One region of the Enterobacter sp. JS8-1 genome, then DNA from elsewhere that is predicted to be linked to it. Evidence: predicted binding sites of a transcription regulator. Region 1 holds the regulator's gene; each other region holds the start of a gene.
The links. The regulator PurR, encoded in region 1, represses purine synthesis genes. The targets are predictions, from matches to a motif close to CANGCAAACGTTTGCNTG.
Positions count from the first base shown of each region.

Region 1 (3,280 bases):
CGCCTGCCAGTCGAAATGGGCCAGGATCCAGCTTCCGAGCAACGGTGCGAGGGCAGGCGAGAGACCGACCAGCGGCATAATGGTGGCGAAAATTCGGTTAGTGCGGGATGCCGGATAATAATCGGTCACCAGCGCCTGCCAGGTCACCGCTGCAGCACAGACGCCAACGGCCTGAATGAATCGCAGTACCAGCAGCCAGGTGGCATCGCGTACCCACAGCATGCCCAGGCAGCCCACGGCAAAAATAGCCAGACCCAGCAGCAGCACCGGTTTACGACCAAAGCGATCGGAGAGTGGCCCCCAGAGGAGTTGTGCGAAGGCAAAACCGGCGAGGAACAGGCTCAGGCTGGCGCTGATAGCGGCTGCGGGGGTTTGCAGATCTTCCTGCATCGCGGCAAATGCGGGCAGATACATGTCGGTCGCTAAAAAGCCCAGCACGCTTAAGCCGCCGAGCCAGACTAAAAATCCTTTCCTGGGTTGCATTGTTTTATTCTCCTGAGGAGGCAGGTGTACGTTGGCGCAGAGTGTAGGGAGTGCAAAGCGGCTTGTGAAACGCTAATATTTGCAGAGTGCATTCAAATTTTTTGCAGGCAGAACATGTGGTCAGATTATTCTCTTGAAGTTGTGGATGCTGTTGCCCGTAACGGCAGTTTCACCGGTGCCGCGCAGGAGTTACACCGCGTACCCTCGGCGATCAGTTACACCGTGCGTCAGCTGGAAGAGTGGCTGGCGGTTCCGCTGTTCGAGCGGCGTCATCGCGACGTGGAATTAACGCCTGCAGGCGCGTGGTTTTTGAAGGAAGGGCGTTCTGTTATCAAAAAAATGCAGATCACCCGCGAGCAGTGTCAGCAGATCGCTAACGGCTGGCGAGGCCATCTCTCCATCGCGGTGGATAATATCGTTAAGCCGGAACGGACCCGGCAAATGATCGTGGATTTCTATCGTCATTTTTCTGATGTCGAACTGCGGGTCTCCCAAGAGGTGTTCAACGGCGTCTGGGATGCGCTGGCGGATGGCAGGGTGGAGATGGCGATTGGTGCAACGCAGGCGATCCCCGTTGGGGGACGCTATGCGTTTCGCGATATGGGGATGCTGAGCTGGACCTGCGTTGTCTCCAGCGAACATCCGCTGGCGGCAATGGAAGGCCCTCTCAGCGATGACACGCTGCGCAACTGGCCGTCGCTGGTGCTGGAAGATACCTCGCGCTCGCTGCCCAAGCGCATCACCTGGCTACTGGACAACCAGCGCCGCGTGGTGGCCCCTGACTGGGAATCGTCGGCAACCTGTCTTTCTGCGGGGCTGTGCGTGGCGATGGTGCCCGTTCACTTCGCGCGTCCGCGCATCGATACCGGAGAGTGGACAGCGCTGACGCTGGAAAATCCGTTCCCGGATGCGGCCTGCTGTCTGACCTGGCAGCAAAACGACGTATCGCCTGCGATGGCCTGGCTTCTGGATTATCTGGGAGACAGTGAAACGTTGAATCGGGAGTGGCTACGGGAGCCAGCATAACTGGCTCCGTAAGCGATTAACGGCGATAGTCGCGGAAAGGACCGTCCGCCACGGAGCGGCGCTCGATGAGGCGTGGGTGAACTTCAATCGACTGGGATTCTTCACGCTTGTTGACGATCCTGTCCATCAGCATGTTGAAAGCCGTTTCGCCCAGCGAGTCTTTTGGCTGGTGAATAGTGGTCAGCGCCGGGGTGAAGAAGCGCGCGTTACGCACGTTGTCATACCCGATCACGGAAATATCCTGCGGCACCCGCAGGCCCAGCTCGTCGGCGGCGCAGAGTGCGCCCATCGCCATAATATCGCCACCACAGAAAACAGCCGTTGGGCGATGCGGTTGGGAGACAATCTGCTGCATTGCGCGGTAACCAGATTCCGGCTCAAAGTCGCCTTGAACGATCCAGTTTTCCGGCACGGTGATGAGTGCCTCTTCCATTGCCTTCATAAACCCGGCCAGACGGCCCGCACCGGTGTTGCGCTCCAGCGGACCCGGGATCACGCCAATCTCGCGGTGACCGCGTTCGATCAGATAACGACCGGCCATATAGCCGCCTTCAAAGGCATTATCGATAACGGAATCGGTGAAGTCCGCGCGTGCTTCGCCCCAGTCCATCACCACCATCGGGATGTGGCGGTACTCTTCCAGCATGGAAAGTACGGACTCTGGGTATTCAGAACACATTACCAGCAGGCCATCGACGCGCTTTTGCGCCATCATCGACAGGTAGGCGCGCTGCTTCTCAATGCTGTTCCACGCGTTGCCCAGAATCAGCGTATAGCCTTTCTGGAAGCAGTTTTTCTCAACGGCTTCGATGATTTCGGCAAAGTAGGCCGCTTCACTGCTGGTCGCCAGCAAGCCAATCGACTTGGTGTGATTCACCTTCAGGCTGCGCGCAACCGCACTTGGGGAGTAATGTAACTCCTTGATCGCCGCCCAGACGGCGTTGCGCGTCTCTTCCGCGACGAAGCGGGTTTTGTTAATTACATGTGATACGGTTGTAGTGGAAACGTTTGCGCGTTTTGCTACGTCTTTTATTGTTGCCATTCAATGTCACTCCAGACCATATCCTAAACTCCTGAAAAACTTGAAGGTAAACGTTTGCCTTCTCTCACCCTTATTACGCAATCTTGAGTTGCGACACGCCGGGAAAACGACACAGGACGTCAGGAGGGGGTCAATGGCCGGTACGCTAATAAATTTAGCGTGGAATTTTGTCCTATCTTGATGAAAAGGGGAAGAGCTAAAGTGGATATCAGTTTAAATCCAGGAAGATTTTTGACGTAAACTGTGTAAAAATGAGCAAGCTCACTTTTCGTGGGGTGATTAAAAGGAGAAAAATTGATGAGTTCCGATCTGAAGTTTTCGCTGGTGACCACCTTTATCGTGCTGGCATTGATTGTTGCCGGTGGTTTGACGGCTGCGCTGCACTGATTTACGCGGGGGGAGAGTCCTCTCCCTCCTCATTTGCTTCCTATTGTTACCTCTCCGGCAAAAATCTTTTGCCAAAATGTTAACTTCTCAAATTTTGTGATTGATGTCATGCTTTTGACTTCTTAGTTCTGTGTCGCGTGATGACACGGCATCCGGAGTTGACTCATGAAAATCAATTTTCCTCTGCTGGCCCTGGCGATTGGCGCCTTTGGGATTGGCACCACTGAATTCTCCCCAATGGGGTTACTGCCTGTTATCGCACGCGGTGTAGACGTCTCTATTCCTGCGGCCGGGATGTTAATCAGCGCCTATGCCATCGGCGTGATGGTCGGGGCTCCGCTG
Region 1 covers NZ_CP185805.1:2,028,764-2,032,043, forward strand. Annotated here, with positions in the region: gene punC (purine nucleoside transporter PunC) at 1-483, opposite strand, end outside; gene punR (DNA-binding transcriptional activator PunR) at 598-1,509, shown strand; gene purR (HTH-type transcriptional repressor PurR) at 1,526-2,551, opposite strand; gene ACOQH0_RS09655 (YnhF family membrane protein) at 2,849-2,938, shown strand; gene ACOQH0_RS09660 (MFS transporter) at 3,104-3,280, shown strand, end outside.

Region 2 (3,280 bases), 1.5 Mb from region 1:
TCCGTACCGGTGAAGAAGACGACGCTGCGATTTAACAGCGCCAACGGTTTTGTAGGCCGGGTAAGGAGCAGCCGCCACCCGGCGAAAAAAAGCCCCTCGAACGAGGGGCTTTTTCATTACAGCACTTTATGCGGCCCGAAGCATTCGTAATGAATGTTGTCCTTGTCCACACCCAGGTCTACCAGCTGCTTCGCGGCATACTGCATAAACGCCACCGGCCCACAGACGTAAAACTGCATGTCCGGTGCGCTAAACGCCCCTTCATGCTGGCTTAAATTCATCAGACCTTCGCTGTCGAAGCGTGAGGCCTGGCGGTCTGCGTCCGTCGGCAGGCGATACCAGGTATGCGCGGTGAAGCGCGGCAGGGACGCCCCGAGCGTTTTCACTTCATCCGCAAAGGCGTGAACGTCGCCGTTCTCTGCGGCGTGGAACCAGTTTACCTGCGCGTCGTGGTTTGCATTTGCCAGCGTATCGAGCATCGCCAGCATTGGCGTTTGACCGACACCCGCAGAGATCAGCGTTACTGGCGTATTGCCGTCAACGGCCATAAAGAAATCACCCGCAGGCGCGGCCAGATGAACCACATCGCCCACGCTGGCTTCGTTGTGCAGCCAGGTTGAGACCTGACCTCCATCTTCGCGTTTCACCGCAATGCGGTAGCCTTTGCCGTTTGGCTTGCGGGTGAGGGAATACTGGCGAATTTCCTGATGCGGGAAACCTTCAGGCTTCAGCCACACGCCCAGATACTGGCCCGGTTGATATTCGGCCACAGGTTTACCGTCCACCGGCTCAAATTCAAAGCTGGTAATCAATGCACTGCGTGGGGTTTTCTCGACGATGCGGAACGCGCGCGTGCCTTCCCAGCCGCCGTTCTTGCTGGCGTTTTCGCTGTAGATTTGCGCTTCACGGTTGATAAACACGTTTGCCAGCACGCCGTAGGCTTTACCCCACGCGTCCAGCACTTCCTGGCCCGGGCTGAACATTTCGTCCAGCGTGGCCAGCAGGTGGCCGCCAACGATGTTGTACTGCTCAGGCTGGATCTGGAAGCTGGTATGTTTCTGCGCAATCTTTTCTACCGCAGGCAGCAATGCCGCCAGGTTTTCGATATTGCTGGCGTAGGCTGCGATGGCGTTAAACAACGCTTCACGCTGGTCGCCATTGCGCTGGTTGCTCATGTTGAAAATTTCTTTGAGCTCCGGATTGTGCGAGAACATGCGATCGTAGAAATGCGCGGTGAGTTTAGGGCCGGTTTCCACCAGCAGGGGAATGGTGGACTTAACGGTAGCGATGGTTTGAGCGTCGAGCATGAGCGCGTCCTTCTGATGTTATATTTAATGATGTATTTTAAATGCATCTTATAAAAAATAACCCTGCGTTGTAAATGGTTCTTTGCAAGATGAAAAATATGCATCACAAACCTGAAAAGAAATCCGTTGAAAATGATGAGGGCTTTATTCCTCAAACCCTTGCGCGGCGTGGAGGTAAACGTTTGCGTAAAATCGTTTGTCAAGACCTGTTATCGCAGAACTATTCAGTTATACTGTTGCCCGTCGTCCAACAGGACTGCCTTTTCAGGCCAAAATTTACTTGTTAGCTGAGTCAGGAGATGCGGATGTTAAAGCGTGAAATGAACATTGCCGATTATGATGCCGAACTGTGGCAGGCTATGGAGCAGGAAAAAGTACGTCAGGAAGAGCACATCGAACTGATCGCCTCCGAAAACTACACCAGCCCGCGCGTGATGCAGGCGCAGGGTTCTCAGCTGACCAACAAATACGCTGAAGGTTATCCGGGCAAGCGCTACTACGGCGGTTGCGAGTACGTTGATATCGTTGAGCAGCTGGCGATTGACCGTGCGAAAGAACTCTTTGGCGCAGACTACGCGAACGTGCAGCCGCACTCAGGCTCTCAGGCTAACTTCGCTGTCTACACCGCGCTGCTGCAGCCGGGCGATACCGTTCTGGGTATGAACCTGGCGCAGGGCGGCCACCTGACTCACGGCTCCCCGGTTAACTTCTCCGGCAAACTGTACAACATCATCCCTTACGGTATTGATGAGTCCGGTAAAATTGACTACGAAGACATGGCTAAGCAGGCCAAAGAGCATAAACCGAAGATGATCATCGGTGGCTTCTCTGCTTACTCCGGTATCGTTGACTGGGCAAAAATGCGTGAAATCGCAGACAGCATCGGTGCTTACCTGTTCGTTGATATGGCGCACGTTGCGGGTCTGATCGCGGCAGGCGTTTACCCGAACCCGGTTCCACACGCTCACGTTGTGACCACCACCACCCACAAAACCCTGGCGGGTCCACGCGGTGGCCTGATCCTGGCGAAAGGCGGTGACGAAGAGCTGTATAAGAAACTGAACTCCGCCGTGTTCCCAAGCGCGCAGGGCGGCCCGCTGATGCACGTTATCGCCGCAAAAGCGGTAGCGCTGAAAGAAGCGATGGAGCCAGAGTTCAAAGTTTATCAGCAGCAGGTTGCCAAAAACGCCAAAGCGATGGTGGAAGTGTTCCTGAGCCGTGGCTACAAAGTGGTGTCTGGCGGTACTGAAAACCACCTGTTCCTGCTGGATCTGGTTGATAAGAACCTGACCGGTAAAGAAGCTGACGCAGCCCTGGGCCGCGCCAACATCACCGTGAACAAAAACAGCGTGCCAAACGATCCGAAGAGCCCGTTCGTGACCTCCGGTATCCGTATCGGGTCTCCGGCCGTGACTCGCCGCGGCTTCAAAGAAGCGGAAGTGAAAGAGCTGGCGGGCTGGATGTGTGACGTTCTGGACAACATCAATGACGAAGCGGTTATCGAGCGCGTCAAAGGTAAAGTTCTGGATATCTGCGCACGCTTCCCGGTATACGCATAATCCCTCTGCTTTGCAGAAATAAAAAAGGCCGCGCTTGCGGCCTTTTTTTATGGGCTAACGTCGGTCAAGAGATATGGCCCCCGGTCCCACAATCGCCAGCAAAATAAATGCGCCAGCAATACTCACATTCTTATAGAAGTTAATCATGTTCGGCACAACCGCATCACCGGTCATATCCCAGTAATGGTGGCCTATCACCGCCGTTCCCAGCGTATAAAAGACAAAGAGCACCGCGATGGGGCGGGTGAAAAAGCCCAGCACGATCAGAATTGCTGCGGGGACTTCCATCACCACCGCAATAATCGCGGCCAGCATAGGCATGGGGGCGCCGAGCGACGTCATATACTGAACGGTGCCGCTAAACCCTGTGAGTTTGGGATAGCCAAAAATAATAAACAGGACAACGATAGCAAT
Region 2 covers NZ_CP185805.1:3,546,260-3,549,539, reverse strand. Annotated here, with positions in the region: gene glnB (nitrogen regulatory protein P-II) at 1-35, shown strand, start outside; gene hmpA (NO-inducible flavohemoprotein) at 117-1,307, opposite strand; gene glyA (serine hydroxymethyltransferase) at 1,613-2,866, shown strand; gene ACOQH0_RS16780 (DoxX family protein) at 2,921-3,280, opposite strand, start outside.
Region 2: the regulator PurR is predicted to act here: its motif matches at 1,479-1,496, upstream of glyA (serine hydroxymethyltransferase).

Region 3 (3,280 bases), 1.5 Mb from region 1:
ACCAGAGTGTTCGGGTCTGCTGAGTGACTTCTTTCGAATGCGCCGGCAGCAGAAAAAGCAACAAAAGGCAGAATTGAAGCAGGTGGACGATTAAGTTCGTCCGGTGCGACCACCGGGTAGCTCTGAGCCAGCTGTTTAGCTTCTGCCGCTTCTTTCTCTTTCTCCAGCAGATACCCCACCAGGCTTATCTGATACTTACGAATATTTTCCACGTAAGCGTAGGCTTCATGCCCGCGCGCATACCCGTAGGTCAGCTTGTTGTACCACGGTTTCTGGCTCAGCAGCGGCAGACGCTGTTTTACATCAGACCAGCTGTCCGGGTTACCTTTGGTTTTTGCCGTCAGCGCGCGCGCGTCCAGCATGTGCGCATAACCCATGTTGTAGGCGGCCAGTGCAAACCAAATCCGCTCTTCTTCCGGCACGGTCTCCGGTACTTTGGCCATCATATCCTGTAAATACTGTGCGCCGCCGCTGATGCTTTGCTCCGCATCGGTACGGTCATTGACGCCCAGACTCAGCGCGGTATTTTTCGTCAGCATCATGAGACCACGCACGCCGGTCGGAGAGGTAGCCTGAGTATCCCAGTGGGATTCCTGATACGAAATCGCCGCCAGCAGCTTCCAGTCAATCTCCTGGGCGTATTTTTCGAACAACGGCTGCAGGTCCGGCAGGACGCTATCAACTGCGCGCAAGAAGCTGCGGGTGTCGACGTAATCGAAGTCATCACCATGGCCGAGGTATTTTTCTTCCAGGCGCGCCAGCGTACCGTCTTCATTGATGGCGTTATAGAAATCGAGCATGGCCGCAGAGAGGGTCTGATCGTTATCCAGTTGGGTAAACCAGGTCACCGGCTGTTCGTCAGTCACATCCAGCGCCACGGCGATTTCAGGGTGCACGCGCTGGAACAGGCTGATGGCCACCGAATCGGCAATGGTGTAGGGCAGCTTTTTGTCTTTAACCTGATCGAGCAGTTCTGTCGTGCCCAGTTTTGGGTCAATCGTCCAGCTCAGGTCAGGATACTTTTTCTCTTTGAGCGCGCGCAGGTCGTCAATCACGACATGGCCGGGGGCAATCGTCAGCTGTTGCTCGTTAATGGTGGCGAGCGAGCGCGGGCGCACGCTTCCCACGCGGTAAACCAGCTGCTGGGAGACAGAGTAGTAGGTCGGGCCTGGCTGGTAGTTCTTGCTGCGCTCGCTGTTGTACACCAGCCCGGCTGCAAGGATATCGGCATCGTCGTTATCCAGGTCATCGAACAATTGGCTGATGTTCTGACGCACGGTAATTTTGAGCTTAACACCCAGATAGTCGGCAAACTGCTGGGCCAGTTCATAATCCAGACCAATGGTTTTGCCGTTGATGTCGCCGTAAATCAGCGGAGAGGAGAGGGTACTGACGCGCAATTCCCCCCGCTCCTGAATGGCGGCGATACGGTTTTCGGCTTTACCGAACCAGGGGATAGAAGGCCAGAGGGCCACTGCCAGCAGCAACGTAACAATGCCGATGAGCAGATAATTAATCTTTAATTTTTTCAATTAGTTAATTCTCTGCGACGCCGGTTGCCTCAGTATGCTGTAGCCATGTTAAGAATAAGGTTTGCCATTGAATGAGCGGCATTTTGCGCAAAGTTACGCCACTTGGCAACAAATTAGAGAGACAGGTCACACCTATTGTTAAACCGCTGTGCAAATTTTATTTCGACGCAAACGGTTTCGTCGGCGCTCAGGATTCTCTATAATGACGCCCGTTTTCCCCCCTTGCGCACACTGTAAGCGCCCCGGCGCTTCGAAGACGAGAGACTTATGATGGAAATTCTGCGTGGTTCGCCTGCACTGTCTGCCTTCCGTATTACCAAACTGCTGGCACGTTTTCAGGCGGCCGACCTTCCGGTAAGCAATATTTACGCTGAGTATGTCCATTTTGCTGACCTGAATGCCCCCCTGAATGCAGAGGAGCGCGTACAGCTGGAACGCCTGCTCAAGTATGGTCCAAGCCTGAGCAGCCATACGCCAACCGGCAAACTGATCCTTGCGACGCCGCGTCCGGGCACCATCTCCCCCTGGTCTTCCAAAGCCACCGACATCGCCCACAACTGTGGTCTGAGCCAGATTAACCGTCTGGAACGCGGCGTGGCGTACTATGTTGAAGCCTCCACCCTGAGTGACGCGCAGTGGCAGGCGGTTGCGGCTGAGCTGCACGACCGCATGATGGAGAGCGTATTTGCCTCTCTCGACGACGCGCAGAAGCTGTTCTCACACCATCAGCCTGCGCCGGTACAGAGCGTAGACCTGCTGGGGCAGGGCCGTCAGGCGCTGATTGACGCCAACCTGCGTCTCGGCCTGGCGCTGGCAGAAGACGAAATTGATTACCTGCAGGACGCGTTCGTTAAGCTCAACCGCAACCCGAACGACATCGAACTCTACATGTTCGCGCAGGCCAACTCTGAGCACTGCCGACATAAGATTTTCAACGCCGACTGGATTATTGACGGCGAACAGCAGCCGAAGTCGCTGTTCAAAATGATCAAAAACACCATGGAACAAACCCCTGACCACGTGCTGTCTGCCTATAAAGACAACGCCGCGGTGATGGAAGGTTCCGAGGTGGGCCGCTTCTTCGCCGATCGCGAAGCAGGGCGCTATGACTTCCATCAGGAGCCCGCGCATATCCTGATGAAAGTGGAAACCCACAACCACCCGACGGCGATCTCCCCGTGGCCGGGTGCGGCGACGGGCTCCGGCGGTGAAATCCGTGACGAAGGTGCGACTGGTCGTGGCGCTAAACCCAAAGCGGGTCTGGTCGGTTTCTCCGTCTCCAACCTGCGTATCCCGGGCTTTGAACAGCCGTGGGAAGAAGATTTCGGCAAGCCAGAGCGCATTGTCACCGCGCTGGATATCATGACCGACGGCCCGCTGGGCGGCGCGGCGTTTAACAACGAGTTTGGTCGTCCGGCGCTGAACGGTTACTTCCGTACCTATGAAGAGAAAGTGGACAGCCACAACGGCGAAGAGCTGCGCGGTTACCACAAACCGATCATGCTGGCGGGCGGGATCGGTAACATCCGTGCCGATCACGTGCAGAAAGGCGAAATCGTTGTCGGCGCGAAGCTGATTGTACTCGGTGGTCCGGCGATGAACATCGGTCTGGGCGGCGGGGCAGCGTCTTCTATGGCTTCCGGTCAGTCTGATGCGGACCTCGATTTTGCTTCCGTGCAGCGTGACAACCCGGAAATGGAGCGTCGCTGCCAGGAAGTGATCGACCGCTGCTGGCAACTGGGCGACGC
Region 3 covers NZ_CP185805.1:3,556,367-3,559,646, reverse strand. Annotated here, with positions in the region: gene mltF (membrane-bound lytic murein transglycosylase MltF) at 1-1,532, opposite strand, end outside; gene tadA (tRNA adenosine(34) deaminase TadA) at 1-94, shown strand, start outside; gene purL (phosphoribosylformylglycinamidine synthase) at 1,800-3,280, shown strand, end outside.
Region 3: the regulator PurR is predicted to act here: its motif matches at 1,697-1,714, upstream of purL (phosphoribosylformylglycinamidine synthase).